Regions from separate parts of the Undibacterium sp. 5I2 genome, predicted to be linked through region 2. Evidence: predicted binding sites of a transcription regulator. Region 2 holds the regulator's gene; the other holds the start of a gene.
The links. Region 2 encodes FliA, which starts transcription of late flagellar genes. Its sites were predicted from a motif close to CTAAAGTTTNNNNNNNNNNNGCCGNTA; they were not measured.
Positions count from the first base shown of each region.

Region 1: the regulator FliA is predicted to act here: its motif matches at 928-954, upstream of QN359_RS11430 (flagellin).

Region 1 covers NZ_JASJVS010000028.1:24,478-40,150, forward strand. Annotated here, with positions in the region: gene QN359_RS11430 (flagellin) at 1-835, opposite strand, end outside; gene QN359_RS11435 (tetratricopeptide repeat protein) at 1,358-3,559, shown strand; gene rfbF (glucose-1-phosphate cytidylyltransferase) at 3,556-4,326, shown strand; gene rfbG (CDP-glucose 4,6-dehydratase) at 4,311-5,414, shown strand; gene QN359_RS11450 (dTDP-4-dehydrorhamnose 3,5-epimerase family protein) at 5,418-5,981, shown strand; gene QN359_RS11455 (class I SAM-dependent methyltransferase) at 5,978-7,213, shown strand; gene QN359_RS11460 (DegT/DnrJ/EryC1/StrS family aminotransferase) at 7,234-8,358, shown strand; gene QN359_RS11465 (GNAT family protein) at 8,361-9,011, shown strand; gene QN359_RS11470 (hypothetical protein) at 9,008-9,658, shown strand; gene QN359_RS11475 (GGDEF domain-containing protein) at 9,660-11,300, opposite strand; gene QN359_RS11480 (response regulator transcription factor) at 11,325-11,972, opposite strand; gene greB (transcription elongation factor GreB) at 12,196-12,753, shown strand; gene QN359_RS11490 (DUF3422 domain-containing protein) at 12,774-14,132, shown strand; gene QN359_RS11495 (bifunctional (p)ppGpp synthetase/guanosine-3',5'-bis(diphosphate) 3'-pyrophosphohydrolase) at 14,171-15,673, opposite strand, start outside.
Region 2 covers NZ_JASJVS010000002.1:28,449-44,121, forward strand. Annotated here, with positions in the region: gene QN359_RS01045 (long-chain fatty acid--CoA ligase) at 1-1,232, shown strand, start outside; gene mgtA (magnesium-translocating P-type ATPase) at 1,477-4,191, shown strand; gene flhB (flagellar biosynthesis protein FlhB) at 4,382-5,533, shown strand; gene flhA (flagellar biosynthesis protein FlhA) at 5,530-7,617, shown strand; gene flhF (flagellar biosynthesis protein FlhF) at 7,614-8,885, shown strand; gene QN359_RS01070 (antiactivator of flagellar biosynthesis FleN protein) at 8,878-9,720, shown strand; gene QN359_RS01075 (RNA polymerase sigma factor FliA) at 9,727-10,458, shown strand; gene QN359_RS01080 (flagellar motor protein) at 10,440-11,180, shown strand; gene motD (flagellar motor protein MotD) at 11,191-11,970, shown strand; gene QN359_RS01090 (flagellar protein FlgN) at 12,010-12,495, opposite strand; gene flgM (flagellar biosynthesis anti-sigma factor FlgM) at 12,496-12,804, opposite strand; gene flgA (flagellar basal body P-ring formation chaperone FlgA) at 12,900-13,616, opposite strand; gene flgB (flagellar basal body rod protein FlgB) at 13,792-14,196, shown strand; gene flgC (flagellar basal body rod protein FlgC) at 14,202-14,606, shown strand; gene QN359_RS01115 (flagellar hook assembly protein FlgD) at 14,627-15,298, shown strand; gene flgE (flagellar hook protein FlgE) at 15,356-15,673, shown strand, end outside.

The sequences.
Region 1 (15,673 bases), on a different contig from region 2:
TGGAGCCGGAAGAAATTGCACCGATATCGACGCCATTGATCTTGATGTCGCCAGCGGCGATCGCTGTTTTTGTGGTCGCTGCGGTACCGCTGATGGTGGTCGCTTGTGCCGTAGCCACGACACCAGTTGTACCGGTCGAAGCATTGATGGCCGCTGCTTTGGCGATCGCACTGGCGGCAGCATCTTTATATGATACGCCGTCGGCCGAGCTGGCACCGATATTGGCACCATTGATGACCAGATCACCGGCACCGATTGCATTGTTGGTGGAGCTGCTGCCGGACACGGTAGACGAGTAACCGGAAGTCGAACCGACGCCGAGCGAGCTCGATTTGGCGCTGGAAATCGCACCGATGGTGATTTGATCATTGGCAGAGCCATTGGCACCGACTTGGAACGATTGGTTGGAGAAGCTGCCGTCAAGCAAGTTCACGCCATTGAAGTTCGATGTGCTGGCAACGCGGTTGATCTCAGAGATCAACTGATGCGATTCATTATTGAGAGCGGCGCGATCGGAAGCACTGTTGGTACCATTGGATGCTTGCACGGCCAAGTCACGAATACGTTGCAAGTTAGTAGAGATTTGCGACAAATCGCCCTCAGCGGTTTGCGCTAAAGAGATACCGTCGTTCGCATTACGGGCCGCTTGATTCTGGCCATTCAGTTGCGAAGTCATACGTTGTGAGATCGCCAAACCAGCAGCGTCATCTTTGGCGCTGTTGATACGCAAGCCGGAAGACAGGCGTTGCATGGCTGTGGCTAACGATGATTGCGATTTAGTCAGATTATTCTGCGCAGTCATCGAAGCGATGTTGGTATTGATATATGAGGCCATGGTGATTCTCCTTACCTAAGTTATGCCGATTGGCTAGTCCGTCTGAACTTTGGTCTTATTTCCTGTTGCTTCACGACCGCCGTTGAAATTGGTAACGGACGGGTTCGTCAAATGTTTAACTTATTGCTGTAAATAAATAATTTATTTTTGACTCAAGTTTTAATAAAGCTTCCGCTCAACGGCAGGTTTTTTAAATTCTTTAGGGCTAATTTTCTTTTAATTGCAGTAATAGATAGGCTTTTTTCGAAGAAAATGATTGTCTTTAATTTAATAAATTAGTCTCTGGCAAGCCAGTGAAGATCGGCGGGTAGTGTTAAAAGGAAACATTTCCTCAGAAATTACTGGGAATCGCCACGCAATAGTGCTTGCTAGACATTCTTTAAGCTAAGCTGAGCACGTTTCCACCCTCTGATCGGCGGATGAAACTGGCGTTTGCCCGATAAACTGCGAGTGTGAGTGAAGCAAGGTATAAGAGCAAAAAGAGCAAAATCAAGAAACACGTACTTTTTCCTTGAGGAAATGATGAAAGCAGGAAAATTGAAGCTGGCCAGCATCGGCGAAGCGAAAAAATTATTCAAGGCCAATGCCTTGCCTGAGGCTGAATTGGCCTGTCGGCAACTGATCGGGAAATTCCCGCTGCATGCCGAAGCCAATTACTTATTGGCGAAAATCGCCTTGAAGCGGCAGGATTGTAGTTTGGCCTTTACCTATTTGCGCAGCGCCATGTCGAGTGTACAGATACGCAGCCAAGATGCGCGCGAATTTTATGATTTTCTTGATGTCTGCTTGAGCACTCTTCAATTCGAGCTCATGGAGCAGGGCAGTCTGTGGTTGAGCGCACAGTGCCCCAAAGATGCCTATGCCTGGGATTACCTGGCGATCTCTTTTATACAGCAGGAGAAATTCCAGGTCGCCTTGGCCGCTGCCGAGAAATCCTTGGTGTTGCTGCCAACTAATGCCCGGATGTGCAACAACGCCGGTGCCGCCTTAAATGGTCTGCACAAGTTTGCCGCCGCCATTCCCTACCTTGAACGTGCTGTGTTGTATGAACCCTCATTGGCGAATGCGCATAATAATCTGGGCAATGCGCTCAATGGGGTAGAGCGTAAACAAGAGGCGATATACAGTTACCTGCGCGCGATCGCGATCGATTCGAACAGTTATTATATTCACAGCAATTTGGCAGGGGTGTATGTTGATCTGCAGCGCTTCGAAGAAGCAACTACCCATCATCTGCGCTCGATAGAGCTTAATCCGGCTTACATCAAGCCTTATGCGGCCCTGATTAATACCTTTGCTCGCGTCGGTCAGGTCGGTGCCGCCTTGGATTTGGCGCAAGTGGCGTTTACCCATAGCAAAGACGATGCGGAATTATGGTCTGCCTACGGCAATACATTGCAAAAAGCGCATCAATTGGATGCGGCGATTGAAGCGTATATGCAGGCTTTGAAGCTGGAAAAAGATCCGCAATCGGATTTTGCGCGCAAAGTATTCAGCTCACTATTGTTTACCTTGAATTGTCATGCCGATCTATCTGCTGAAGTGATATACAGCGCCTATCAAGATTTTGAAATACGCTTCGGGGTACCGTTCCGCTCCGCATGGACGGTATTGAATAATGAGAAAAACCCAGGCAAGCGCTTGAAAGTCGGCTATCTGTCTCAGGCATTTTGTAATCAAGTTTGCCGTTACTTCCTTTTACCTTTGCTCGAACAGCATGACAGCGCCGTAGTGGAAGTGTTTGCCTATTCCGACCCGCCTTACGAAGATCATGTTACCGAACGCTACCAGGCCAGTGTCGATCATTGGCGCGACACCCGTGGCATGAGCGATGAAGCCATCGTTGAGCTGATTAAGAGCGATGGCATCGATATCTTGATCGATATTTCCGGCCATTCCACCGATAACCGGCTCGGTGTTTTTGCGCGCAAGCCGGCACCCGTCTCCTTACATTGGCTCGATTTCGGCTATACCACCGGTCTGACTGCCGTCGATTACTATTTAACCGACAGCCAAGGCGTCACCGATGATTGTGACCATCTGTTTTCAGAAAAATTATGGCGACTCGATGGCCCCGCGTTCGCCTATCGACCGGATTTTCAAGAAGAATTCGCGACCGATTCGCCATTTTTACAAGACGGCATCATTACCTTCGGCAGTCTGTCGCGTGCTAATCGCATCAACCATAAGCTCATTGCCGTGTGGGCGGCGATCCTTGATGCCATGCCGAATTCGCGCTTGGTGATCAACAGCGGTGACTTCAAAGATAAGCCGAATCAAGATGCCATGGCCCAGCGCTTTGTCGATCTCGGTATTGCGCGCGATCGTCTTGAGGTCGGTTATGACAGTCCGTCGCGGATACCTCTGAGTAAGATCGACATCAGTTTGGATTGCTTTCCACATAATTCCGGCACCACCTTGATCGAATCGCTGTATATGGGGGTGCCTTTCGTGAGTTTGGCGAATCGGCCTACCGTCGGTCGTATCGGTTCGAGTGTGCTGGCTGCAGCCGGTCATCGCGAATGGATCGCCGAAACCGAAATGGAGTATGCCGAAAAGGTCTTGACCTTGGCGCACGACACCGAAGCCTTGATACATTTGAGGAAAAATTTGCGCCGTGAAATACAAGGCTCGCCACTGATGGATGAAGTTGGCTTTGCCCGTTCGGTCGAAAAAGCCTATCGCCAAATGTGGCAAATCTATTGCCAAAAGGATAATGCATGAAAGCCGTGATACTGGCCGGCGGTCTCGGTACCCGGATTTCCGAAGAAACCTCGCTGCGCCCGAAGCCGATGATAGAAATCGGCGGTTATCCTATTCTTTGGCATATCATGAAATCGTATTCTGCCCATGGAGTCAATGAATTCGTGATTTGCTGCGGTTACAAGGGTTACGTGATCAAGGAGTATTTTGCCAATTACTTCCTGCACATGTCCGATGTCACTTTTGATATGCAGAATAACCGCATGGAAGTACATGAACGGCATGCCGAACCGTGGAAGGTGACGCTGGTCGATACCGGCGACGACACCATGACGGGCGGCCGTTTGAAGCGCGTGGCGCGGTATATAGAAAATGAAGAAGCGTTTTGCTTTACCTATGGCGATGGGGTGTCGAACGTCGATATCGCTGCCTCGATTGCCTTTCATAAACAGCATGGAAAAGCCGCCACGGTCACGGCCGTTTTGCCGCCTGGGCGATATGGTGCGCTCGAACGTGATGCTGACAGGGTGGCAGGATTTACTGAAAAGCCGCGCGGTGATGGTGGTTGGATCAATGGCGGTTATTTTGTGTTGTCACCCTCGGTACTCGATTTGATCGATGATGATAGCCAGAGTTGGGAATTGGAACCGCTCAATCGCTTAGCCACCCAACAGCAGTTAATGGCTTACGAACACAGTGGCTATTGGCAACCGATGGATACCTTGCGGGAAAAAAATCTACTCGAAGAATTGTGGGCTTCCGGGAAAGCGCCATGGAAAATTTGGTAACTTTACCGTCGCCTCAGCCTGATCCGGCGTACTGGCGTGGTCGGCGTGTCTTGTTGACAGGTCATACCGGTTTCAAAGGCGCATGGTTGGCGTTCTGGTTACACAGTATGGGTGCCGAGGTGCTCGGTATCGCCTTAGCGCCCGCCACAAAGCCGAATTTATTTCAGGCCTTAGGGCTGGCTGAGCAGATGCACAGCCGTGTGATCGATATCCGCGACGCCGCAGCGCTGAAACCAGCGGTGCAAGCGTTCGCGCCGCAAACCGTGTTCCACCTCGCGGCGCAAGCCTTGGTGCGCGCCGCCTATGCTGATCCGATTGCGACTTACCACACCAATGTGATGGGGACGGCGCACCTGCTCGAAGCCTTGCGCACGCTCAGTTCGCTCGAGGCCGTGCTGTGTATCACCACGGATAAAGTCTATAAAAATCTCGAATCGCCACAGCCTTACGCGGAAAATGCAGAACTTGGCGGCCATGATCCTTACAGTGCCAGCAAGGCCGCGTCAGAATTGCTGATCGCCAGCTATCGTGCGGCATTTTTTGATGCCATGGGCGTGCCGCTGGCAGTCGCCCGTGCGGGGAATGTCATCGGCGGCGGCGATTGGTCGGCTGATCGCTTATTACCCGATGCAATCCGCGCCTGGCAGCAAGGTGATTGTTTGCAGATTCGTCGCCCTGATGCCGTGCGCCCATGGCAGCATGTGCTCGAACCGCTGTCGGCGTATTTATGTTTGGCCGAACGCTTACCGCATCAAGCATCCTACGCCACAGCCTGGAATATCGGCCCGGACGGGGCGGCCAGCGTGCGTCAGGTGATACAACTGGCGCAGCACGCCTATGGCAGTGGCCGCACCGAGTTTGCCGAGGCGTTGAGTGGCCCGCATGAAGCCGGCTACTTGGCACTCGACGCGGGCAAGGCGCGCCGTGAATTAGGCATTATTCCGCGCTGGAGCTTGGAACAAGCGGTGACCCGCAGCATGCATTGGTATCGCGATTTCGCGGCTGGCCAAACGGCCGAGGATTTGTGTGCGGCTGATCTGGCCGCTTATCTGGCACCTGCCACCAATGCGCCAACAGGAAAGGCCTGAGCCATGACAGCGAGGTTTGAACTGATAGAAACACCTTTGCAAGGCTTGCATCTGATACAAAGAAGCGTGCTCGGCGATGTGCGCGGCAGCTTGCAACGCTTGTTTTGCCAAGACGAATTGGCGCTGTTCGGCTGGTCGGCACCGCTGGCCCAAGTCAATCATACTTTTACGCGTGAGTGCGGCAGCGTGCGCGGTCTGCATTTGCAATTGCCGCCACACGGCGAAGCAAAATTGATTACCTGTTTGCGTGGCGCAGTGTGGGATGTGGCGGTCGATTTACGCGCTGGCTCAGCGACATTTTTGCACTGGCATGCCGTGCATTTGGTGGCGGAACAAGCTTGTTCTTACTTGATACCGGCCGGTTTTGCGCATGGCTTTCAAACCCTCACGGATGAGGTGGAAATGCTGTACTGCCATAGCCATCAGTATGTTGCTGAGAGCGAATTCGGCCTGCACGCGTTCGACCCGGCGCTGGCGATCACTTGGCCTTTGCCGGTGACGCAACACTCTGAGCGCGACCGTCATAGTGCTTTTATTGATACGACTTTTTCAGGAATTCAATTATGAAATGCCGCCATTGCGCCGCGCCACTCGAACAGGTTTTTCTCGACCTCGGCAGCGCGCCGCCATCGAACGCTTATCTGCGTGAGAGTGATTTGCCGCGCGCGGAAACCTGGTTGCCCTTGAAAATCATGATTTGCACCTCGTGTTGGTTGGCGCAAACAGAAGATTTCACCGGTAGAGAAAATCTGTTCGATGCCGATTATGCCTATTTCAGTTCTTGCTCCTCGGGCTGGCTGGCCCATGCGCAGCGTTTTGTCAGCGACATGATCAGTCAACTCGGTCTCGATGGCGGCAGCATGGTGGCGGAAATCGCCGCCAATGATGGCTACCTGTTGCAATATGTAAAAGCGGCCGGCATTCCTTGTTATGGGGTTGAACCCACGCACAGCACGGCGAGTGCCGCCAGCGCCAAGGGCTTGACTATTTACGAGCAATTTTTTGGCTCGGCATTGGCGCAGGAATTGCTGGAGCAGGGGCGGGCAGTCGATTTACTGGTGGCCAACAATGTCTTGGCCCATGTGCCGGATATCAATGACTTTGTTGCAGCATTTGCACAGTTATTAAAGCCGCACGGCGTGCTCAGCGTGGAATTCCCGCATTTATTGAATATGGTGCAGCAAAACCAGTTTGATACGGCGTATCACGAACATTATTCCTATCTGTCGTTTCATGCGGTGCAGCGAATTTTTGCCGCACAGGGCTTGCAAGTCTTCGATGTGCAGGAATGGCCTACCCATGGCGGCAGCTTGCGCGTGTTGGCGCAGCGCTGCGATAGTGGAACGCGCGCGATCACGGCTGGGGTTGGGCAGATGCTGGCGCGCGAAGTGGCCGCAGGCATGTTGGACGTGGCATTTTATCGCCATGCCCAAGCGGCGGCAGAAACAGCCAAATTTGCCTTGCTCGAATTTTTACTCGATTGCCGCCGCAAGGGTTTGAAGATTGCCGCGTATGGAGCTGCAGCCAAAGGCAATACACTGCTCAATTTCGCCGGAGTGAAAGCCGATTTACTGCCGTATGTGGTTGATATCAATCCGCACAAGCAGGGGAAATACTTACCTGGCAGCAGAATACCGATAGTTGGCGTCGAGCATATGCAACGCCATCGTCCTGATGTCATTATGATTTTGCCGTGGAATTTACACCTCGAGATCATGCGTGAATTAGAAACTGTTTTACAAGTTCCGGCACAATTCTTTATCGCCATACCGGCAATACATCAACTTAAGCTCAGCTAATCTCTGTGAAGGATGGAAAAATGATACCAGTCTTTAAACCGCTCATCGAGCAAGAAGAAATCGATGCCAGCAGAAAATCTCTCGAAATGGGTTGGCTGGGCATGGGCAGCTATGTGGCCGAATTTGAGCAGCAAGTGCAAAAAATTATACAGACTGAGGATCGCTATGTTGCCGCAGTCAGTACCGGTACGGCGGCTTTGCATATTGCTTTGCTGATTGCCGGCGTGGAAAAAGGCGACGAAGTCATCGTTGCTTCATTTAATTGTTCGGCTGATTTTCAGGCAGTAGGCTGGGTGCAGGCTGAGCTAGTTTTTTGCGATTGTGATGACAACACGCTGGAACTTGATTTAGTCAAGGCGGAACAGTTAATTACGCCTAAGACCAAGGTCATTATCGTCATGGATTACGATTGCATTATTTCGAATCATGATGCGATTGCTGCCTTCGCCGAAAAACATCAGTTACGCGTCATTCATGATGCCGCCCATTCCTTCGGCTCCTCGTATAAAGGCAAGCCGGTAGGCAGTTTTTCTGATATCTGTGTGTTCAGTCATGATCCGGTGAAAACCATCACTTGTCTCGATGGCGGAACCATTATCGTCAGAACCAAAGAAGAACTGGCGTATGTCCACGAATTGCGGCTGTTAGGCATGCAGCAGCCTTCCTCGGTCATGTATCAAAACCAAAGAGCCTGGACTTTTGATGTGGAACGGGTCGGTTTCCGTTATCACATGCTCAATATGCATGCTGCCATAGGACTGGCACAATTGAGTAAATTGGATGTGATCACGCAATCTCGTCGCGATGCTTCGCGCCACTACAATCAGCTATTGGCCGATTTGCCGCTGGTTCGCGTACCGAAAACTGATTTTGCCGAGGTCAATCCTTTTCTGTATTACATCCGGGTACCGCAACAACAACGCGATGATTTACGTGCGTTTCTTAAAGAAAACGGCGTCGACACCGGTATCCATTGGCAGCCAGGCCATCTGTTTTCGCTCTGGAAGAATTGCAAAGCCGGTGACTTGTCGGTAACGGATGCAGTCGGTGCGGAAATTTTATCCTTGCCCTTGCATTCCAAAATGGCGATGGCGACGGTAGAGGAAGTGGCTCGTCAAATTCATCGCTTTTTTGAAAGGGCTTAAGCATGTCCGGTACCCTTGCAAATGGAAAGACTCTATTACAAGCGCTGAAGCGCGCCGCCGGTTCCGGCCGAGTCGGACTGGCCATTCCTGTGGGCCGGCCGGTGAGCGGCTATTTAAGGGTGATTCCGACGGCAGCGGGCCAGCTCGACCCCATCGACCTGCAATTGCTCAGCGAGTGGCGCAACAAATACGTCACCTCATTTTTGACGGAATTTCACGCGCACCCGGAACGCACGGCCGATTGGTTGACTGAGTATGTGCATGACAATGATAGCAAAATCCTGTTCATGCTGGAAGATTTGCATGGTACAAGGCTGGGTCATGTCGGTATCGCTTTCATCGATTGGGCCAGCGGCTATGGCGAAGCCGATGCCATCGTCAGCGGCGGCGACTCGCCACCGGGCTTGATGAAGCTGGCGCTGCAAACCAGCTTGGCATGGGTGCGCGATCAATTGGGCATACAGACGATCGCTGTGCGCGTGCGCTCAGATAACAGCGCACTGGATTTTTATCGCAAAGTGGGGTTTCAAGAAACTAAACGTATTTGTTTGCGCAAAGAGTTCGTTGCTGATGGCATAGCCTGGCATGAAGACCCGAGCCTGAGTGAGGTCGAACCAAGCTTGGTCTATATGATTTATGAGGCGAGCGCATGAAGGTATTGAGCTTGGGTAGGGCTGGCTTATTGCAGTATGTGCTGCGTCAATTGCATGCATTCTTTCCAGATGAACAGGAAAACTTGCCGGCACTGTTAGAGGCCGACCTCGATCAAGCCTTGGAACGCCTGCATAGTTGTATTAATGCGGTGCGCTTGTGGCCGGAAAATCAATTCGACTATCTGCATTCAACCCAGTATGCGATGTTTCTGTATTTCCTCTCCAATACCATCTGGCGTAATCGTGCAGAGAAAATTGTCTGCACCAAGCTGTTTTATCTGAATAAAGCCTTGAACGGCATCGATTGTTTTTATGAAGTCGAACTGCCGTCCATCTTTTTCATCGGGCATACCGTCGGCATCGTGCTGGCTAAAGCCAGCTACGCCGATTACCTGGTGCTGTATCAAAATTCCACGGTTGGTAAAAACCATGGGGTGGCACCGGTACTGGGCCGGGGTGTGGTGATGTATCCGAATACCGCCATCATCGGTCGTTGCGATGTGAAACCCGGCAGCGTGATCGCCCAAGGTGTGAGCGTGATTAATCACGACACACCCGGCAATTGCCTGGTATTTCAAGCGGCGGATGGCGGCTTGACGTGCAAGCCCAACGAACGCGATATCTTGGCCGATATTTTCCGGCGCTGAATCAGCTCGCCTGCATCACCCGATTTTTACCGGCACTTTTGGCCGCATACATGGCTTTGTCCGCTCGTTTGATCAGCGCTTCCTGGGTTTCGCCGGCTGCGCGCAAGGCTACTCCGGCAGAAAAAGTGATGAACAAGCGCTGTGCATCGGTGCTGAAGAAATGCGTCGTCAATTCGCGCTGTACCCGTGTCATTGCCAGCGCGGCTTCGTCGATTTCGGTTTCCGGCATGATGATGACAAACTCTTCGCCACCATAGCGCGCGATCACATCGATCGAGCGCAGCGTTTGTTTGACGATGCGGACCAAATGTACCAGAGCCTCATCGCCGGCCGCATGGCCGTGTTGGTCATTGAGCTTTTTGAAGTTATCGAGATCGAGCATGGCCACGCACAGCGGCGTGCCGCGCCGATCGGCGCGATCGGCTTCGCGCTCATAAATATCATCCATACCGCGCCGGTTCAGGCTGCCGGTCAGTTGATCTTCGCGTACCAGTTCACTCATGTGCGCGAGCTTGCTCTCCAAATTCTTGATCTTCTCTTCCGCATCCGTGACTTCTTTTTGCGCTGCCACGATGATGTCGCGTGAACGGATCGTTTCACTGCGTACCGTCCGGGTCTCATTGAGAATATTGCTGATGATGCCAGCGACTTGGCCAGCATTGGTGGCGCTGCCGATTTCGACTGCGTAGTCATCCATCTTATGTTGATAGACATCGGTGCTCACGACCATCGCATCGAGACGGTCGATAAACGCCGTCATCATGTTCTTGACCGACGTTTTGGAGGCAGCGATACTGGTCTTCAGAGTCGCTTGCTTATAAATCACTTCTTTCAGGCTGCGCGTGGCGTCCTGTAGCGCGCGATGGTCGATCGGTCCGGCGATCAGATGCCGCACCACGTCGATTTGACCACGCAGCCAGTTGTCATTGTCGAGCAAATCATGAATATTGGTGAGCAAGAGATCGAACAGGCGTAGCAGTAATTCTTGTTGTTCTGCGCTGTCGCCGCTTTGCAGTTCAATTTGAAAGCATAAATGCTTCAAGCGGACTGCGACTTGGTTGAGTGCGCCTTCAGTCTCGGCCTGCTTCACTTCCACGCCCAGCGCTTCCGCTTCGCTGGCCAAGCTGGGGGTGGGTTTGAGCAGTGAGAACAGTGCCAGCGTCAGGGTACGATAGAGTAAATCTTGCAGCAACTTGCGGCAGGGGTCGACCGCTTCATCGACCAAGGAAATCGTGTTCAGTGGTGGCGTCGCGCTACTGGCAAGTGCTGTACTACTGAGAGCGAACGCAGCAGCAGGGGGCGCGCTGATGCGTTCGCTCAGCTGTCGCAGACCCTTGCTGTAATCATCCCAGTTACCGGTTTTGGCGGCGCGGCTGAAGCGATGGCCATAGGTTTCGAGTTCGCTGCCCGAGTTTTGCAAGCTGGCGGCGAAACTGGTCAGCAGATTTTCTGCTGCCGATGGCGCGGCCGCGGCAGCTGGAATGGTAGCGGCGACTTCGAGCGGCAGACCGGCGATGTCATGATAGAGCTTACTGTAGGCGTCCGGGGTCGGTGCGATACGTTGTATGGCCAACTGGCGAAAGGTTTCGCGGGCGATGTCGGTGGGGCTTTTGAATTGCGAATTATTTGTTGTATTGGACATGGGTGTCAGTTCGCAAAAAAAGGATTAATCCACCAATTGATTCTTGATTGCATAGTGCGTAATTTCTGCATTGTGCCGTAATTTCATCTTCAGTAATATCCTGGAACGGTATTCACTGATGGTTTTTACCGACAAAGATAATTCTTTGGCAATGTCGCTGACCGAGCGACCGGAGGCAATCATGGTCAAGGTTTGGAATTCGCGGTCCGACAAGGTTTTGTGCAAGGCATCTTCATGTTCTTGGTTGAGGTTGTTGGCCAAGTCTTGCGCCAGTTGCGCGCTGATGTATTTCAGGCCGCCGGCGACCTGGCGGATCGCTGTCAGGATGTCGCCGGTGCTGCTTTGCTTGTTGATATAGCCGGATGCGCCGGCCTTGAGGGCGCGTATCGCGTATTGGTCTTCGCGATATACCGAAAACATCAGAATATTAGCCGTCGGTTTCTCAGTCTTGATCTGTTTAAGTACTTCCAAACCGTTTTTATCGCCCAGAGCGATGTCGAGCAGCATGACTTGATAATCGAGCTGGCGCGACAAACGAATTGCTTCCAAGCCGCCGCTGGCTTCGCCGGCCAAGCCGATGTCACCGCTGGTGGCGATGATGCTCTTGATGCCTTCCCGGACGATGGCATAATCGTCGACAACGAATAATTTGATCGGCGTGTAATCAGCCATGCACAATTCCATTTCTGTATGAGTCTGCCGGGTGCAAACGCCAAGCGCTGCGGATCGCTGACTATCCTAGGGAAGCGCGGATTAAATCCGCACTTCCTTAGCCGCAGCTCGCATACAATGGCGTGTATCGTTTTGCTATCCCTTATAAAATATGTCCATATTTTATAAGGGATAGCCGGTATATGGTGAGAAGATAGCAATAAATTTGATCTGACTTGAGACGATGGTAAAAATAAAGCAAGCATTGGCAACAGCAAGCCCGGCGGACGACGACGAAGACTTCGGTGCGCCGGCGATTCCGGCTGGCTCAAAAAACTACATGACCCCGGCCGGCCACGCGCAGATGAAGGAAGAATTTCTGCGTTTGATCGATGTCGACCGCCCCGAAGTGGTCAACATCGTCCACTGGGCTGCTTCGAATGGCGATCGTTCGGAAAACGGCGATTACATCTACGGCAAGCGGCGCTTGCGGGAGATCGACCGGCGGATTCATTTTTTAACCAAGCGTCTCGATCTCGCTGAGGTAGTCGATCCGCGCGTGCATCATGGCTCGGACCAGATTTTTTTCGGCGCTACCATCGTCTATGAAAACCAGCATGGCACCGAAGTGTGCATTACCATAGTCGGGATCGATGAATTCGATCCCTTGGCTGGAAGAATCAGTTGGATTTCTCCGGTTGCGCGGGCTTTGACGAAATCGCGTATCGGCGATACAGTCATGCTGAAAACCCCTTCCGGACTCGATGAATTGACCATCATCGACGTCACTTACCCTGCTTGACCGACGCTGGAACACTGCCCATGGCCTTTAATACCCTGACAATCAATCATCCCTTACGCATTCCCTTAGCCGCCGAAGTCCATTCGCGGCCTTCCTTGGAGTTGGCCGGGGCGGAAACCCTGACCCATCTGGCCGTGTTCGCACGGAGTGACGCACACAGCGGTGATGATACCGCACCCACCCAGCTGTCTTTGTTGGCGCAATTTTGCGGCCACTTCGGGGTGGCTGCTCCGGGCGTGCACGCCAAGTACTTTTTTCATGACTTCGGCGGCTTTCGCCTAAAGTGGGAGTGCCACACCGAATTTGCTACCTACACATTTCTGGAAAATCATCTGGCCAGCGCTGCTTTGGTCAGCGATTCTGCAGTCAACGTAACGGCCGGCTTGGATGAGGTATTCGCCAGGCTGCCTTTGCGTCATATACCACAGTGGTGGTTGGCCGGCTTGCAGGGCAAAGTTATGGTGGCCGCTCATCTGGCCCTGATTGCCGGCGATAGTCGCGAGCAGCCGGCCGGCTTGCGCAAGTATTTCGAGGGTGGCTTGGCAGTCGGCAGCGAGCTCATCGCGCGCGGTGAAGTGTGGACCGATTTTCTGATTCAAGCCGATGGTTTCGGTCGCTTTGTCCTCAAAGATTTTGGTTTTCTTGAACAGCAAGCCGGCCGTACCGTGCAACGTCTGCTGGAAATCGAAACTTACCGGATGATGGCCTTGCTGGGCTTGCCGCAGGCGCAGTCGGCAGCGCCGGTGCTGACAGCGATAGAAAACGAATTGGTGGCACTGACGGCGACGCTCACACGTAGCGAGGCAGCTGAGTTGGCCGATACCGATGCCGAGCAGGCGGTATTGCGCAGTATTATCGATTTGGCTGCGCGTTTGGAACAGTTGACGCTGGAAAACAGTTACCGTTTTTCCGCCTCAAAAGCTTACTTCAGCTTGGTCAAAGCGCGCATCCTGGAATTGCGCGAAACGCGCATCGAAGGCTTGCCGACCATTGCCGAATTCATGGATCGGCGCTTGGCACCGGCCATGCATACCTGCGAAGCCATCGTGCGTCGCCAAGAAGCGCTGGCGGCGCGGATTGCGAATACCAATGATTTATTGCGCACGCGCGTCGGCATCATGCAAGAGCAGCAAAATCGTAAAATCTTACAAAGCATGAATGCGCGCGCGGCCCAACAATTGCGCTTGCAACAAGCGGTCGAGGGTTTGTCGGTCGCCGCCATCAGCTATTATGTGGCCGGCTTATTTTTGTATACCGGAAAAGGCTTGAAGGCGCTCGGTCTGAACATCAACCCGGAGTTACTGACGGGTGTACTGATACCAGTCATCGCCCTGACGGTGTGGTACAGCTTGCGGCGCATGCACCGCAAGCTGCACTGACGTAAGGGAGGGGCGCAATCGATCGGTCTGCTGAGCGATCAGTTGCGCTCTCTGAGTACGCGAACCACGCCGCTCAAGTGCTTGATATTGCGCATGATGCGCGCCAAGTGCGTGCGGTCTTCGACTTGTATCGTGAAGTGGATGTGCGTCATGTCGTTGGCGTCGCCATCTTCCATATTGACATGGCTGATATTGGCTTCTGATTCACCGATTTCAGCGGCAACTCGTGCCAGCGCGCCGCGCTCATTGCTGGCGGTGACTTCAATACGGGTATCAAAACTGCGATTGACTTCATCGCCCCAATTGACATCGATCCAGCGGTCCGGTTCTTTGCTGCGTAAACGTTTGGCGTGCTCGCAGTCGTCGGTGTGCACGATCAAGCCTTGGTCGCGTTTCAGTTGACCGACGATGACATCGCCCGGAATTGGCAGGCAACATGGTGCCAATTGTACTGACACGCCTTCGCTGCCATAGATAATCACCGGTTCGTGCTTGTACTCAGGACGGTCGCCCAACTGTTGAAACGGTATCGAGGAGGAGTCATCTTCGACCAAGTCGAGCAAATGGCGTGCCACCAATGCTGCCATGCGCTTACCGATGCCGATGTCGGCATACAGTTCATCGATGGATTTAGCGCTCGATTCGTTGAGTAACTTATCGATCAGCGCATCGGGCAGTTCCGGATTGAGATTCACCGCCACCAAGGCTTGTGCCAGCAATTGCTTGCCCAGTTCGGTTGATTCGCTCAGATTGATGGTGCGTAAATAATGACGGATCGCCGAGCGCGCCTTGCCAGTTCTGACATAGGTCAGCCAATTCGGGGTAGGGCGCGAATTCGGTGAAGTGATGATTTCGACGATATCGCCGTTCTTGAGTTCTGAACGCAGTGGCACCGGCTCGTGATTAATCCGGGTGGCAATCGCTTGATCGCCGATATCGGTATGGATATTGTAAGCAAAATCGAGTGCCGTGGCACCGCGCGGCAGGGCGATGATTTTGGATTTCGGGGTGAACACATAGACTGAGTCGGGGAACAGATCAATTTTGACATGTTCGAGGAATTCAGCCGAATCACCGGTTTGTTTTTGTATATCTAACAGCGACTGCAACCAGGCGTGGGTACGCTGCTGCAGATCGGTCAAGCTGCCTTCGTCGTTTTTATACAGCCAGTGTGCTGCCACGCCTGATTCGGCGACACGATGCATTTCTTGCGTACGGATTTGAAATTCCACCGGCGTGCCGTATGGGCCGATCAAGGTGGTATGCAGCGATTGGTAGCCATTCGTCTTGGGAATGGCGATGTAATCTTTGAACTTGCCCGGCATAGGCTTATAGAGTGCGTGCAGCGAGCCGAGGGCGTAATAACTTTCGCGGAAATTTTCTACCACCACGCGAAAACCGTAGACATCCAGCACTTGTGAAAAGCTCAGGTGCTTGTCTTGCATTTTGCGGTAAATACCATACAAAGTTTTTTCGCGCCCATAGACTTCTGCGGTCAGTCCGGCTTCTTTGAGTGTGCTTTTTACCGCTTCGAGAATTTT
Region 2 (15,673 bases):
ACTATCTCGAGGTCCCGAGTGATCTGACGATTCCTGACTTTGTCCGGGCCGCACGACTGCCCTTGGCTGGCCCCGGCATCACGCTCTGGAGTGCTGCCTTGGCGGCGCACTTGCAGGCCGCGCCGGTCAGCGTCGGGCCGGACGATTTATGCGTCATGCCTTACACGTCCGGCACCACCGGTCAGCCCAAGGGCTGTATGCATACCCATGCCTCGGTGATGTATAACGTGGTCGCCAGCATGCAGTGGTTCGGTGCCCAACAAGACAGTGTGGCGCTGGCAGCGCTGCCGTTTTTTCATGTGACCGGCATGCAGGGCAGTATGAACGGGCCGCTGTATATCGGCGCGACCTTGGTGCTGTTGGCGCGCTGGGACCGCGATACTGCGGCCGAATGCATACGGCGCTACCGGGTCACGGCGGTGCAATTGATTTCCACCATGGTGGTCGATCTGTTGGCCAGTCCTCGGGTTGATGACTATGATTTATCCTCCTTACGTCGTGTCAGCGGTGGCGGTGCGGCGATGCCACAGGCGATTGCGCAGAAATTCCAGGATTTGCTGGCCTTGCCGTATGTCGAGGGTTACGGTATGTCGGAAACCATTGCACCCACCCATATCAACCCGCCGCAGCGTACTAAGCAGCAGTGTCTGGGAATTCCGATTTACGATGTCGATGCACGCTTGCTCGATCCCGATACGCTGCAGCCGGCCTTGCCTGGGGCCGTGGGGGAAATCATCGTGCATGGTCCGCAAGTGATGCGAGGCTATTGGAATAACAGCGCGGCCACGGCGGCGGCCTTCATCGAGCTCGATGGCAAACGGTTTTTGCGCACCGGTGATTTGGCGCGTATCGATGAAGATGGCTATTTTTTCATGGTCGACCGCTTGAAACGCATGATCAATGCCGCCGGCTTCAAGGTTTGGCCAGCCGAAGTCGAGGCCTTGATGTATCGGCATCCGGCCATCCGCGAAGTGTGTGTGGTGGCACGCAGCGACGCGCGGCGTGGTGAAACCGTGGCGGCGGTAGTGGTGCTGCATACCGCCATGCGTGGCTTGCTCAGCGAACAGGATTTAATTGATTGGGCGCATCAGAATATGGCGGCATACAAAAGCCCGCGCAGCATTATCTTTCGCGAGGCATTGCCGAAGTCGGGCAGCGGTAAGCTTGAGTGGCGCCGCTTGCAAAGTGAAATCAGTGCTGCCCTCAGTACTACCGACTGTCAGGCCACATAGTGGGAGGCGGTATCGCCGGCATGGACGTGCTTTTGAAACATGTCAAGTAAAGTGCTGTAGCGCTCGCCTTGTTCACGATCGAGCACGACTTCGTCACGAGCCGGGCAATAGTCACCGGTGACAGCTCAAGCGAGACTGGAGTTGGGGACGGTAAACAATTGGCCTGAGTATTGCAAAAAAATTCACGCAATGGTCACACTCGGCGTTGATAATGGGGTTCGACTAATTTTTTGTTCGGAGCCTCATGCCGCGCCATTTTCTTGAACAAACTTTCGCGCGTTTCGTGCGTAACCATGATCTGGGGCGGCATTTTCGACGCCACGCGGTGCTCGAAACCCTCAGCGGCAGCGCCGTGGACAAGCACTTGGCACCGCTGCAGGAAGAGCAATTGAACGCCGCTGCCCAGATGGCCGTGCCAGCGCTGCTGCAGTCGCTGGGCAGTAGTTCGGCTGGACTGTCTGAAGCCGCGGCCGCGGCCGTGCGCGCTGTCAGCGGTTTGAATGTCATCGATCAGCAAAAAACGCTGCCGTGGTGGTGGCATTTGTGGGCTTGCTATCGCAATCCCTTCAATCTCTTGCTCACGGTATTGGCAACGATTTCTTATCTGACCGATGATTTCAAGGCTTGCAGCGTGATTCTGGCCATGGTGCTGCTGTCGACGGTGATGCGCTATGTGCAGGAAACCCGCTCATCCAAGGCGGCCGATCAGTTGAAGGCGCTCGTCAGTAATACCGCTACCGTGCTGCGACCGGCTGCCAGTGCTGGCGCGGCAGCTCAGCGCTTGGAAGTGGCATTGAAGTTTTTGGTGCCTGGCGATGTCGTGCAATTATCGGCCGGCGATATGATTCCGGCTGATGTGCGGGTGTTGACGGCGAAAGATTTGTTTCTCAGTCAAGCTGCCATGACCGGTGAATCCTTGCCGGTCGAGAAATTTGCCGAGGCCGCCGTCGCGGCGACGCCGCTGGAATCGGCCACACTGTGCTTCATGGGGACGAATGTGGTCAGTGGTGCCGCCACGGCAGTGGTGTTGGCGATCGGCAGTCATACTTATTTCGGCACCTTGGCCGACCGGGTGATGACGTCTGGGCGTGGTCCGACCGCGTTTCAGACCGGCGTCAATCAAGTCAGTTGGGTGTTAATCCGCTTCATGTTGGTGATGACGCCGCTGGTGTTTTTCATTAACGGTTTTACCAAGGGCGACTGGCTCGAAGCATTTTTGTTTGCGCTGTCGATTGCGGTTGGCTTGACGCCCGAGATGTTGCCGGTGATTGTGACGTCGACCCTGGCCAAGGGCGCGGTGATTTTATCGCGCAAAAAGGTGATCGTGAAACGGCTCGATGCGATTCAAAATTTCGGCGCCATGGATATTTTATGTACCGATAAAACCGGCACGTTGACGCAGGATAAAGTGTCGCTGACACGTCATCTCGATGCCTATGGTCAGCCATCACAAGTCGTGTTCGAGTACGCCTATCTGAACAGTTATTATCAGACCGGTTTGAAAAATTTACTCGATGTCGCCGTACTCGAGCACGTCGATGCGCCGCTCGGTGCCCGTTTGGCCGCTGCTTGTCACAAGATCGATGAAGTGCCGTTTGATTTCAGCCGTCGCCGCATGAGTGTCGTCGTCAGCCAGGCGTCCGGTGAGCATCTGTTGGTTTGTAAGGGGGCGGTGGAAGAAATTCTCGGCTGCTGCAGCGCGGTGCAAGATGGTGAGCAGGTCGCAGCCTTGACGCCGGCCGTGCTGGCGCAATTGCAGGCGGTATCGGCTCAATTGAATGCCGAGGGCTTGCGGGTGGTGGCGGTGGCACGGCGTCAGTTTGCCGTAACACAGGCCACGTATGGTGTCGCCGATGAGTCTGACTTGGTGCTGCTCGGCTATCTGGCCTTTCTCGATCCGCCCAAGGAATCGACCGCGCCGGCTTTGAAGGCTTTGCGCGCCAACGGCATCACGGTGAAGATACTGACCGGTGATAATGCGCTGGTGACGGCGAAAATTTGTCGCGAAGTCGGACTGGAAGTCGAGGGTATGCAGTTAGGCAGCGATATCGCCGGTCTCAGCGATGCCGAATTGCTGCCGCTGGCACAGGCGACGACGGTGTTTGCCAAGCTCAGTCCGCTGGATAAGGAGCGCATCGTGCGCGTCTTGCACGAGCATGGGCACGTGGTTGGGTTTATGGGCGACGGTATCAATGATGCGGCGGCCCTGCATGCGGCTGATATCGGTATTTCGGTCGATACCGCGGTCGATATTGCCAAAGAAGCGGCCGATATCATTTTGCTGGAAAAGAGTTTGATGGTACTCGATGAAGGTGTGATCGAGGGGCGCAAGACCTTTGCCAATATGCTTAAATATATCAAGATGACTGCGAGCTCGAATTTTGGGAATGTGTTTTCGGTGCTCATCGCCAGCGCTTTTTTACCGTTTCTACCTATGCTGCCGGTGCAATTGCTGGTGCAAAACCTGTTTTATGATATTTCTCAAGTCGCGATTCCCTTCGATCATGTCGATGCCGAGTTCTTGCGCCAGCCGCAGCGCTGGAATCCGGCCGATCTCGGGCGCTTCATGGTGTTTTTCGGTCCGGTCAGTTCTTTGTTTGATCTGCTGACCTTTGCGCTGTTGTGGTATGTGTTTCATATCAATACGCTCGATCAGCAGGCGCTGTTCCAGTCGGCTTGGTTTGTCGAAGGTTTGCTGTCACAAACGCTGATTGTGCATTTGATACGCACGCGTAAAATTCCTTTCATACAGAGTCGCGCCGCTTGGCCCTTGATCGGCATGACAGCGGCGGTGATGGTTTGTGGTTTGGCTTTGCCATTTTCTGCGCTGGCCGGCTATTTCAAGTTTGTCGCTTTGCCAGCTGGGTATTTGCCCTGGTTGCTGGCGCTGTTGTTCTGTTACATGCTGCTGACCCAAGCCATGAAACACTGGTATGCGCGGCGCTATAGATGGCAATGAGTTGGCAATGAGCCGGCGCGGATGCGCCGATTCTGTTGCTGGCCACGTTTCCGATACGAAACTAATTTGAATAGGCGGGTGTTTACTCGCCTATTCCGCGCTTCCAATTCTCTCTGCCCCGTCAATAATAAGCCTGTGTACTTGCGTGAATAAAGCATTTATTGCTTTTCAGAAATGACAGGAGTCGGCAATGGCCGAAGAAAGCGATCTCGAAAAAACCGAACCGGCCTCCCAGAAGCGCCTTGACCAGGCGCGTGAAGAGGGGGATGTGCCACGTTCGCGCGAGTTGTCGACCTGTACCATTTTACTGGCTGCCGGCGCGGCTTTTTGGAGTCTTGGTGATGGCTTGGTGCGGGAGCTGAGCCGCAGTCTGACGGCTGGCTTGATGTTTGATCGCTCGAGCGCCTACGATTTCAATTTACTCATCGGTCAGCTCGGCATGAATCTGTTTCAGGTGGCACTGGCCTTCGCGCCGGTCGCTGGGGTACTGGTGATTGTGGCGCTGGCTTCGCCGGTGCTGATTGGCGGCTGGTTGTTCAGTGCCAAGGCTTTGGCACCGAATTTCGGTCGTATGAATCCTATCTCCGGTCTCGGGAACATGGTTTCGTCACGGGCTGGGGTGGAATTGGTTAAGGCAGTGATTAAAACTTTGATCGTCGGTAGCGTCGCGTGGATCGTCATCATGGGTCAGAAGCAGGCGATTTTCGGTTTGCCGCTGGAATCTCTGCATGCCGGTATCAGCCACGTCGGCCATATGTTGTTGGTGTGTTTTATGTCGATTGTCGGTGCTTTGGTGCTGATTGCGGCCATCGATGCGCCGTATCAGATGTGGCACTACGCTGACAAGCTGAAAATGACGCGCCAGGAAATGATCGAGGAAGCCAAGGAAGCCAACGGGAATCCGCAGATGAAAGCCAAAATTCGCCAACAACAGCGCGAAATGGCACGGCGTCGAATGATGGCGGAAATTCCGACGGCCGATGTGATCGTCACTAACCCGACCCACTATGCGGTGGCTTTGAAATATACCGAAGGTGGTAACGGTGCACCGAAAGTGGTGGCCAAAGGGGCTGATGAGATCGCGGCGAAAATTCGTGAAATCGGTAAAGAAAATAATATTCCGCTGCTGGCCGCACCGCCGCTGGCGCGTGCTTTGTACAAGCATACCGAACTGGGTCAACAAATCCCCGAAGCCTTGTACGCCGCAGTAGCCGAAGTGCTGGCCTATGTGTATCAGTTGCGGACCTATCGTGAACATGGTGGCGTGCGCCCGCAGTTGCCGGAAAAATTGGATGTGCCGGCTGAGTTGGACCCGAATAATGCATCAGGAGTTAGCGTATGAACAGTCTGAAATTACCTCTGTGGATGGCTGGCTTGAACGGCCGTGCGCTGGCTGCGCCGATGCTGATCATCTTAATGCTGGCGATGATGGTGCTGCCGCTGCCAGCTTTCATTCTCGACGTGTTTTTCAGTTTCAATATCGCCATCGCCATCATCGTGCTGCTGACCAGTTTGTACACGGTCAAGCCGCTTGATTTCATGGTGTTTCCGACGGTCTTGTTGGTGAGTACTATGTTGCGTCTCTCGCTCAACGTCGCCTCGACCCGGGTGGTGCTGACCGAAGGGCATACCGGTCCCGATGCGGCCGGTAAAGTGATTGAAGCGTTCGGCCATTTCCTGATCGGTGGAAATTACACGGTTGGTATCGTGGTGTTTGTGATTTTGACGATTATTAATTTTACTGTTGTGACCAAAGGTGCCGGCCGTATCGCTGAAGTTGGTGCCCGTTTTGCACTCGATGCGATGCCGGGTAAGCAAATGGCCATCGATGCCGATCTCAACGCCGGCCTGATCGCCGAACAAGAAGCACGCCGTCGCCGCACCGAAGTTTCGCAAGAAGCCGAGTTCTACGGTGCCATGGATGGTGCGAGTAAATATGTACGTGGTGATGCCGTCGCCGGCATCATGGTGACGGTGATTAATATCGTCGGTGGCTTGGTGGTGGGGATGGTGCAGCATGATCTCGATTTTGCCGAAGCCTTGAAAAACTATACGCTGTTGGCCATCGGTGATGGCTTGGTGGCGCAGATTCCATCTTTGATCATTTCCACCGCCGCCGGTATCGTCGTCTCGCGCGTGGCCAGTGATCAGGATATCAGCGGTCAATTGATCGGCCAGCTGTTTGCCAAGCCACAGGTGATGTTCATTACCGCCGGCATCGTCGGCGGCATGGGAATTATTCCGGGCATGCCGCATGTGGCTTTCATTATGTTGGCGGCGGTGTTGGGTGGTTCCGGCTATTTGGTGCAGAAAAAAGCCACCGCGGCGGCACAGGAACCGGTCAAGAGCGATGCGCCGGCGCCGGTGGCGCAGGAAATGGAAGAGGCTACTTGGCAAGATATTCTGCCGGTCGATACGCTGGGCTTGGAAGTCGGTTATCGCCTCATTCCGCTGGTGGATAAATCGCAGGGCGGCGAGTTGCTGCGTCGGATTAAAGGCATACGCAAGAAGTTCGCCCAAGAAGTCGGTTTCTTGTCGCCACCGGTACATATACGCGACAATCTTGAATTAAAACCTTCGGCTTATAAGATCGCCTTGAAAGGCGTCGAAGTCGGTTCCGGCGAAGCGATGAACGGGCAGTTTTTGGCGATTAACCCGGGGATGGTGTCGGGTCCTTTGCCTGGTCCGGAAACCACCGACCCAGCGTTCGGTTTGCCAGCCGTGTGGATCGACTCCAGCATGCGTGAACAAGCCCAATCGATGGGTTATACCGTGGTCGATGCCGGTACCGTGATTGCCACGCACTTGAATCACTTGATCACGACTCATGCGGCGGAATTACTTGGTCGTCAAGAGGTACAGCAATTACTCGATCATTTGGCCAAAGAAATGCCGAAGATGGTGGAAGATTTGGTGCCGAAATTATTGTCTTTATCGGTATTGCAAAAAGTTTTGCAAAATTTATTGCTCGAGGGCGTACATATCCGCGACATGCGCACGATTATCGAAACCCTGTCTGAACAAGCCGTGCAAACTCAGGATGCCGCTGAATTGACGGCGCAAGTGCGGATTGCACTCGGTCGTGCGATTGTTCAGCAGATTTTCCCGGCGACTAATGAGTTGACCGTGATGACGCTGGACGCTCGTTTGGAACGCTTGCTCATGCAAGCACTCAATGCCGGCGGCAATGATGGTGCAGCGCTTGAGCCAGGCTTGGCCGATACCTTAACCAGTCAGACCGAAATCGCGGCCAAGCATCAAGAGCAACTGGGCATGACGCCGGTGTTGTTGGTGCCGGCACCTTTGCGCGCCTTGTTATCAAAATTTTTACGCCGGACTTTACCGCAATTGAAAGTCTTGTCGCACGCCGAATTACCGGAAACAAAAACCATTAGAGTTACCAGCCTTGTTGGAGGGCAATCATGAACGTCAAAAAATTTACAGCCAATACGTCGCGTGAAGCATTGCGTCTGTTGCGCGAGGCCTTAGGTGCCGATGCGGTGATTTTATCGAACCGCAATGTTGACGGTCAGGTCGAAATTCTCGCCATTGATGACAGCGCTATTCATGCTTTGACACCGCAGACTGCCAGCACCGTAGCGGCCGCCAAAAGCCCCACGCCCAACGCCATTCCTGATACGCCGCGCATCACGCCGCCGTATGCTGCGCCAGTGCGTGCCGCGATCCGCATGCCTGAACCAGTGCTGGCGGCCGCGCCCAAGTCTTCCGAAATGAGCGACATGATGAGTGAAATTCGCTCGATGCGCAGCATGCTCGAGGCGCAGTTGGCGGAGCTGTCTTGGAGTCAAACCCAGCAACGCCAACCGCATAAGTCTGAAGTACTGAAGGAAATGCTGGCGACCGGCTTGAGTGCCAGTTTGTCGCGTTTTTTGGTCGCCAAGTTGCCCGATGATCAGACTGCCGCAGCGGGAATAGAGTGGGTTAAAGCGATCTTGGCGCGTAATTTGTCGGCCATCGACAATGAAAATGAAATTTTGGAAAAAGGCGGCGTGTACGCCTTGGTCGGCCCGACTGGTGTAGGCAAAACCACCACCACGGCAAAACTGGCAGCGCGTTGCGTGATGCGCCACGGCCCTTCGCAATTGGCGCTCATCACCACCGACGGCTATCGTATCGGTGGCTATGAGCAGTTGCGTATCTATGGAAAAATCTTGGGCGTGATGGTGCATGCGGTGAAAGATGAAAGCGATTTGCGCATCGCCTTGTCTGAGCTCAAGAATAAACATACGGTACTCATCGATACGGTCGGCGTCAGTCAGCGCGATAAAATGGTGACTGATCAGGTGGCGATGCTCTCGGGTGCCAATACCGAAGTCAAGCGCTTGCTCTGTTTGAATGCGACTTCGACCGGTGAAACGCTCAGTGAAGTGGTACGGGCGTATCAGGGCAGTGGTTTGGCTGGCTGTATTTTGACTAAGCTCGATGAGGCGGCCACCATCGGTGGGGTACTGGATATCGCGATTCGTCAGAAACTGACTTTGTATTATGTGGCCAGCGGTCAGCGCGTTCCGGAAGATTTACATGTCGCCAACAAGCAGTACTTGGTCGACCGCGCCTTTAAACTCAAACGCGAAACGGCGGCCTTCCGCTATCTCGATGAAGAATTGCCTTTGCTCATAGCCGGTGCGGCACGCGCCGGTCAAAGCTTGGTGCGGGAGGTGTCTCTTGGCTAATTTCGATCAAGCAGAAGGTTTGCGTCGTTTACTCGCCGGTCCGAAACCGCGCGTACTGAGTTTTTTGTCGGTGCTTGAGGAAGAGGATAAGAGCGCTATGATGGTCAATCTCGGCGTTTCTTTGGCACGTCAGGGAAGTGAGATCTTGATGGTTGATGCGCGTTCGTCAGGAAACAGTATCGGTGCATGGTTAAATGCCAAAAATGACATGAGCTTATTGGATGTCGCGAAACAACAGCGTACAATGCACGAGGCAGTTAAAATCGCCGCGGCCGGCTTGTCAGTGGCGATGTTGTCGCGCCATTCCTGGCAGTTGTCGAGTTTGCCGGAGCCACAGGCGCGTCGTTTGGCCAGTGTGTTCGATATGGCAGTGCAGCGCTATGACTTGGTGGTGGTCGATGCCGATATCGATAGCGACGATGCGTTTCCGCTCGCTTCACTCGATGACAGTGAAGTGATCTTGCAAGTGTCGGCCGATCCGGCGGCGATCAAGGCGGCATATGGCTTGATCAAGCGGATCAGCAGTCGTCTCGGTCGTCGCTCTTTCAGTATCTTGGTATCCGGGGTATCGGAACGCGAAGCGAATTTAATTTTTACGAATATGGCGCAGGCGGCCAGTCGTTATTTGGCTGTGCCCTTGCGTTTTGTCGGTTATGTACCGGACGATGAAGATGTCAGGAAGGCGGCGCATCAGGGACAATCGGTGATCGATGCCTTCCCTAAAGCGCATGCCTCATTGGCGTTTTCGCGACTGGCCCGTGGTTTTGCCGCGACGGCACGTTCTACTTTGTGTTTGCACGGCTTACCTGAGTTGGGTGTCGGTCTCGGAATTTAATTTACTATGTACACCGCTAGCGGAAAAGCAGATAAAAATTTTCTCCTCAGGGAGCATGCGCCACTGGTTAAGCGTCTCGCTTACCAGTTGAAGGCGCGCCTGCCTCCGAGTGTCGAGGTCGATGACCTGATACAAGCTGGCATGATTGGTTTGCTCGATGCGGTCAATCGCTATGAAGATACCCATGGCGCACAGTTTGAAACCTATGCCGTTCAGCGCATTCGTGGTGCCATGCTCGATGAATTACGGAACACCGATTGGTTGCCGCGCGGCGTAAGACAGAATATGCGCAAGATAGAAACGGCAATGAACGTTTTGCAGCAGAAAATGGGTCGTCCGCCGACCGAAACGGAGGTCGCCAAGTCGCTCAAAATGACACTCGGTGAATACCAAGACTTGCTCGGTGACAGCGGTGGCCATCAATTGGTGTATTACGAAGATTTTCATGATGCCGACACCAAAGAGCATTTTCTCGATCACTACAGTTCAGACAGCGCTGGCGATCCCTTGCAGGATTTGCTCAATGATGATTTTCGTGATGCCGTCATCGGTGCCATTGACAGTTTGCCGGAGCGCGAGAAGTTGTTGATGGGCTTGTACTATGAGCAAGAATTGAATCTCAAAGAAATCGGTGTCGTGATGGGTGTCTCCGAATCACGGGTATCGCAATTGCATAGTCAGGCCGTGGCGCGGATGCGTGCGTTTTTAAGGGAGAAGGCGTGGACTGGGCTAGCTTAGCAGGATTGATCCTGGTAGTGGTCGGCATCGGTGCCGGCCAATTGATGGAAGGCGGGCGCTTGTCTTCGCTGGTGCAGCCGGCCGCTTTCGTGATCGTCGTGCTCGGTACCTTGGGGGCGGTGCTGTTGCAAAGCCGCTTGGCGACATTCCGCCAGGGCGTGCGCATGTTCCGCTGGGTGCTCTCTGAGCCGCCCGACAATAGCCGTAAAAACGTCCAAGATGCTTTGATCTGGAGCGTGGTGGCGCGTCGCGAAGGCTTTCTCAGTCTCGAGCGCTACATGACGGCATCGAGCGACCCCTTCATCAGCAAAGGTTTGCGCTTGGTTATCGATGGCGTCGATCCGGTGCGCCTCAAAGATATACTTGAGGTGGATATTTCACTGTATGAAATGGAACAACGCCAAGCCGCCAAGATCTGGGAGTCGGCCGGTGGTTATTCGCCCACCATAGGCATACTCGGGGCGGTGCTGGGTTTGATACATGTGATGGAAAACCTGAGCGATCCTTCGCGCCTGGGTGGCGGTATCGCTGTTGCCTTTGTGGCGACGATTTACGGCGTTGGATTGGCAAATTTATTATTTCTGCCTGTCAGTAATAAACTCAAAGAAATTATCGCCAAAGAAATTACCCGCCGCGAAATGCTGTGTGATATTTTTTACAGCATTGCACTCGGCGATAGCCCGCGTGTGGTCGAAGAGCGTGTCGCTTACTACCGACGCTAGGTAAATCGATATGGCGCGCAGAAAATTTCACGAAGAGCCGGAAAACCATGAGCGTTGGCTGGTGTCATATGCCGATTTCATTACCTTGCTGTTTGCTTTTTTTGTTGTCATGTATGCCATTTCTTCTGTCAATGAAGGAAAATACCGGGTCTTGTCGAATTCATTGACTGGTGCGTTCAGCAATAAGCCGCCGACCGTCGGCACCTTGCCGACAACGGCGGTCGATCCGCTGCTCAAACTCGATCCATTGCCTTTGATTAAGCAACGTGCCAATGAGGGTTTGCGCAAGGAACGAGAAAAAATGACCAGTGTGGCGCGCGACATCATGGCCGCGCTCGAACCCTTGGTACGTGAGGGTAAGGTCAGGGTCACGCAAACCAGTCGTGGTGTGACCATAGAAATCAATGCCAGCTTATTATTCCCTACCGGTGAGGCGCGCCTGAGTCCCGATTCGGTTGCGGCCTTAAGCGCTATTGCCAGTGTATTGAAAATCGATACCCACGCGATTCAAGTCGAAGGTCATACCGATAACTTACCGATACGTAATTCCATTTTCCCCTCTAATTGGGAGCTCTCGGCCGTGCGTGCCAGTACTGTGGCGCGCTTGCTGACCGAAAATGGCGTCGATGAAATGCGTGTGAGTGCCGTCGGGCAGGGTGCCAAACTACCTTTAGGCAGTAATGAGACGGTCGAGGGGCGTGCGCGCAATCGGCGCGTCAGTGTCACGGTGTTGGCGGTCTTGCCTGATCCGGTGGTGGATGTGCCGCTTGAGGCTGCTGCGGCCAGGTAGCACGCTGTCGTGCTCTGTCCGGCAGCCCGTGAATACTGCTTAACTGGCGACCATGCCTTTGCCGCTTGGTGCTTTGATGGTGGATTGGCCATTCGGGCCGTATAAGGAGCCGGCGCTGCCGCCTTGTTGAAAGACCCCGAGTGCAGCCTGGTTTTGCGACAGGCGGCGGCTGATCAATAAGCCATTGCTGCGGTTCTTTTCTTTGGCTTCGGTCGAAACCAACAGTAAGTCTTCCCACAACTGAATCGTGCTGGCCTCGGCATGGGCTGCCAAATACGCGCGCATACCTGCCAAATCATTGCTGTAAGCGGCGGCGCTGAGTAGCGCGACACGCTTTTTTTCCCATATTGAAATGCTGCTGAGTAATTCCGCCTTGTTTGCGCTGCTGCGCTTGAGCGCTTCAATATCGCCGCCCACGAGGGCAGCTTGTTCGCCGCTCAGTAAGGTGGAGAGCGCGCTCATCATGGCATATTCGTCTTGCAAACACTGCAAAATTGCAGCGTCATTCGTACTAGGACTGGTCATTTAACGTTTTCTGGCGTTGAGTAAATCTTTCACGGATTCCAGTAAGCCGTCGGCAACTTTTTCAGAGTTGACCTGAAAACGACCTTCTGAAATGGCTAATTTTATCTCCTCCACTTTCTTGCTTGCAAATACAGCGCTGCTCGCTTGAGTGCTTTGCATTGCTTGCAACTGGGTGGAAAGCGGAGAAATCTGTACGTTGATCGATGGCGTCGGAGCAGTAGCTACTCGTTCCGGCGCTTTATCGGTACGGACAGGCGGCGGACTGACTGGCAGTGTCGTCGTCTTATTCAGTGTGTCATCAATTTTCACAGCGATACCCTTTGGGATAGGAATTATCTACATCTACAATTCGGTTATCGGCTGGGTAATTTCAAACTTTAATATTAAGGGCAAAAAATTTTCATTCAATTGCTGATTTCTATGATTCCACCTGCTTTGGCGATGCCGCTCAGGGTCAGACCGGAGCTGGTACGGGCCCGCGCCATCTCGCCTTCGGCCGCATTACTCAGAGCTTGGCCATCGGTAGTGACTTGAAAACCAGCTCCATTGCTGACTACCCGTACCGATTGCCCTTGTTGCACTACCGGTGGGTTTTTCAAGGCATCGGGGCGCAGCACGCTGCCTGAGCTTAACGAGAACTGGATCGCCTTGCCGATTGCTTGCTCGGGATTGCTGACCACGCCGCTGGCAAAGTTCGACACTTCACCCCGAATTTTACTCAGGTCATCGGCGGTCAATACTTGGCCGCGCGTAAGTGTTCTGGATGCAACATAGTAGTCGGCCGTGATCTGTACATTCGCGCGCAAGTAGAGCGTCCATGCGACCGGGCCAGCGCAGCGTATGCCGACCGTGGTCTTGCCCCAGGCTTTGCTGCCCGCTGGCAAAAATGCGCTGAGGGCATCGCATGCAGCCAAGTTCAGACGTGGGTCGACCGCACCGATGCTGATGGTGGCTGAACCGGCTTGCGACTTGGCCAGTTGTTGCATGTAGTCAGTAGCCAGATTGCGCAGGCTTTCATGATCTTGCTGTTCGGCTATGTTATTCGCTGCCATGGTGGTGCTGGCAAGACTGGCCAGCCAGAGCAGTGCCAAACGGCGCAGCGTTGCCGGGTAATTGAACATAATAGACTTTCACAAGCTTGGTCGATCACCCATCTTAAACCTTGAGGCGCGGCTTGAAGTGACGAATAGGCCTGGTTTTCCCTACTTGATCGAGCAATTGAAGCCGTGTTGCTTGACCTATTATGGAACAGATGGAAAACCGTAACAAAACCGCAGGGCCGAACCGGAGGGGTGGATTGTGACTAAACTGGATGACTTATTTCGATTTCAACAAACCGCCTTGTCGGTTCGTGGTCAACGCCAGCAATTGCTGGCATCGAATATCGCCAACGCCGATACGCCGAATTACAAAGCGCGTGACATCGACTTCAAAGCCGTCTTGAGCGGTGCCTTGCAAGCTAACAATGGCCAGGTCAGCGCCGGGCTCAATAAAACCGCGGCGGCCCATCTCGATGCCAGTGGCTCGGCGGCCGGTATGACACCGCAATATCGCAATATGGTGCAAGGCAATGTCGACGGTAACACCGTCGATATGGATGTCGAACGCAATCAGTTTGCCGATAACGGCGTGCATTACGAAGCGGCATTGACCATGGTAAATATGCAAATCCGCAATATGCTTGCGGCTATTCAGGGGTAATCATCATGTCGCTGTTTAATGTTTTTAATGTAGCCGGTTCGGCGATGAGTGCTCAGGCACAGCGTCTGAATGTGGTCTCGAGTAATCTGGCCAATGCCGACAGCGTGACGAGCTCGAACGGGCAGCCATATCGCGCCAAGCAAGTGGTGTTCAGTGCCACGCCAGTCGAAGGTACCAGTTCGACCGGGGTCAAGGTTTCCCAAGTGGTCGAAGATGCCACGCCGCCCAAGTTAATGTACGACCCCAAGCATCCGCTGGCAGATGAAAAAGGCTATGTCGCGATGCCGAATGTGAATGTTGTTGAAGAAATGGTCAATATGATATCGGCCTCGCGCTCCTACCAAGACAATGTCGAGACCATGAATTCGGCCAAAGCCATGTTATTAAAAACGCTCACCCTGGGTCAGTAAGACTCATTTAGGAGAAATGAATGTCCACGATACAAACGAATACGGTTGATTCCTCTTTGCTGACCACAATGAATGGCAAGACCTCGACCGCTACGTCGGTGCAGTCGGCACAAAATCAATTCATGACTTTGCTGACCACACAGATGAAAAATCAAGATCCCTTGAATCCTATGGATAATGCCCAGGTGACTAGCCAGCTAGCGCAATTGTCAACGGTGACCGGGATCAATCAATTGAATGCCTCGGTCAATAGCCTCAACAGCAACTTTCAAGCCAGTCAAAACTTACAGTCGGCCAATATGATCGGTCATGGCGTGCTGGCACATGGGAATACACTCAACTTGACCAGCGGTAAAGCCGTGTATGGCGTGACGATGCCACAAAATGTCAGCAATGCCTCGGTGGCCGTGACTGATGCCTCCGGCGCAGTGGTGCGCATGATTGCCCTCGGTGCGGTGGCTCAAGGTACCAACAGCATGAGCTGGGATGGTAAAACTGATAGCGGTGCCACGGCACCCGACGGTAACTATACCTTCAATGTCAGCGCCACCAATAACGGCGTCACTGTCGCGCCAACTAATTTGGAATTCGGTATGGTCGCTAGCGTTTCTTCGAGCGCACAGGGGGTGAAATTGAATCTCGCCAGCAATATGGGCGCGATTAATGTCAGTGATGTGGTGCAAATTTACTAAAACATAGAGGCCCGCATTGCGGTGCCGGTTTGAGCTTTCATCTCAGGGAGAAAAATTATGGGTTTCCAACAAGGTTTAAGTGGCTTGAATGCCTCATCCAAGCAGCTCGACGTGATTGGTAATAATATTGCCAATGCCAATACAGTCGGTTTTAAACAGGCGCAAACGCAGTTTGCCGACGTCTATGCCAATTCGCTCAGTGGTGCAGCCGCGAACACCGCCGGTATCGGTGTGCGGGTGGCGGATGTGGCGCAGCAATTTACACAAGGTAATATCAGTTCTTCGAATAACCCGCTCGACATCGCGATCAACGGCAATGGCTTTTTTCGTATGAATACCAATGGCGCGATCACGTATTCGCGCAATGGTCAGTTT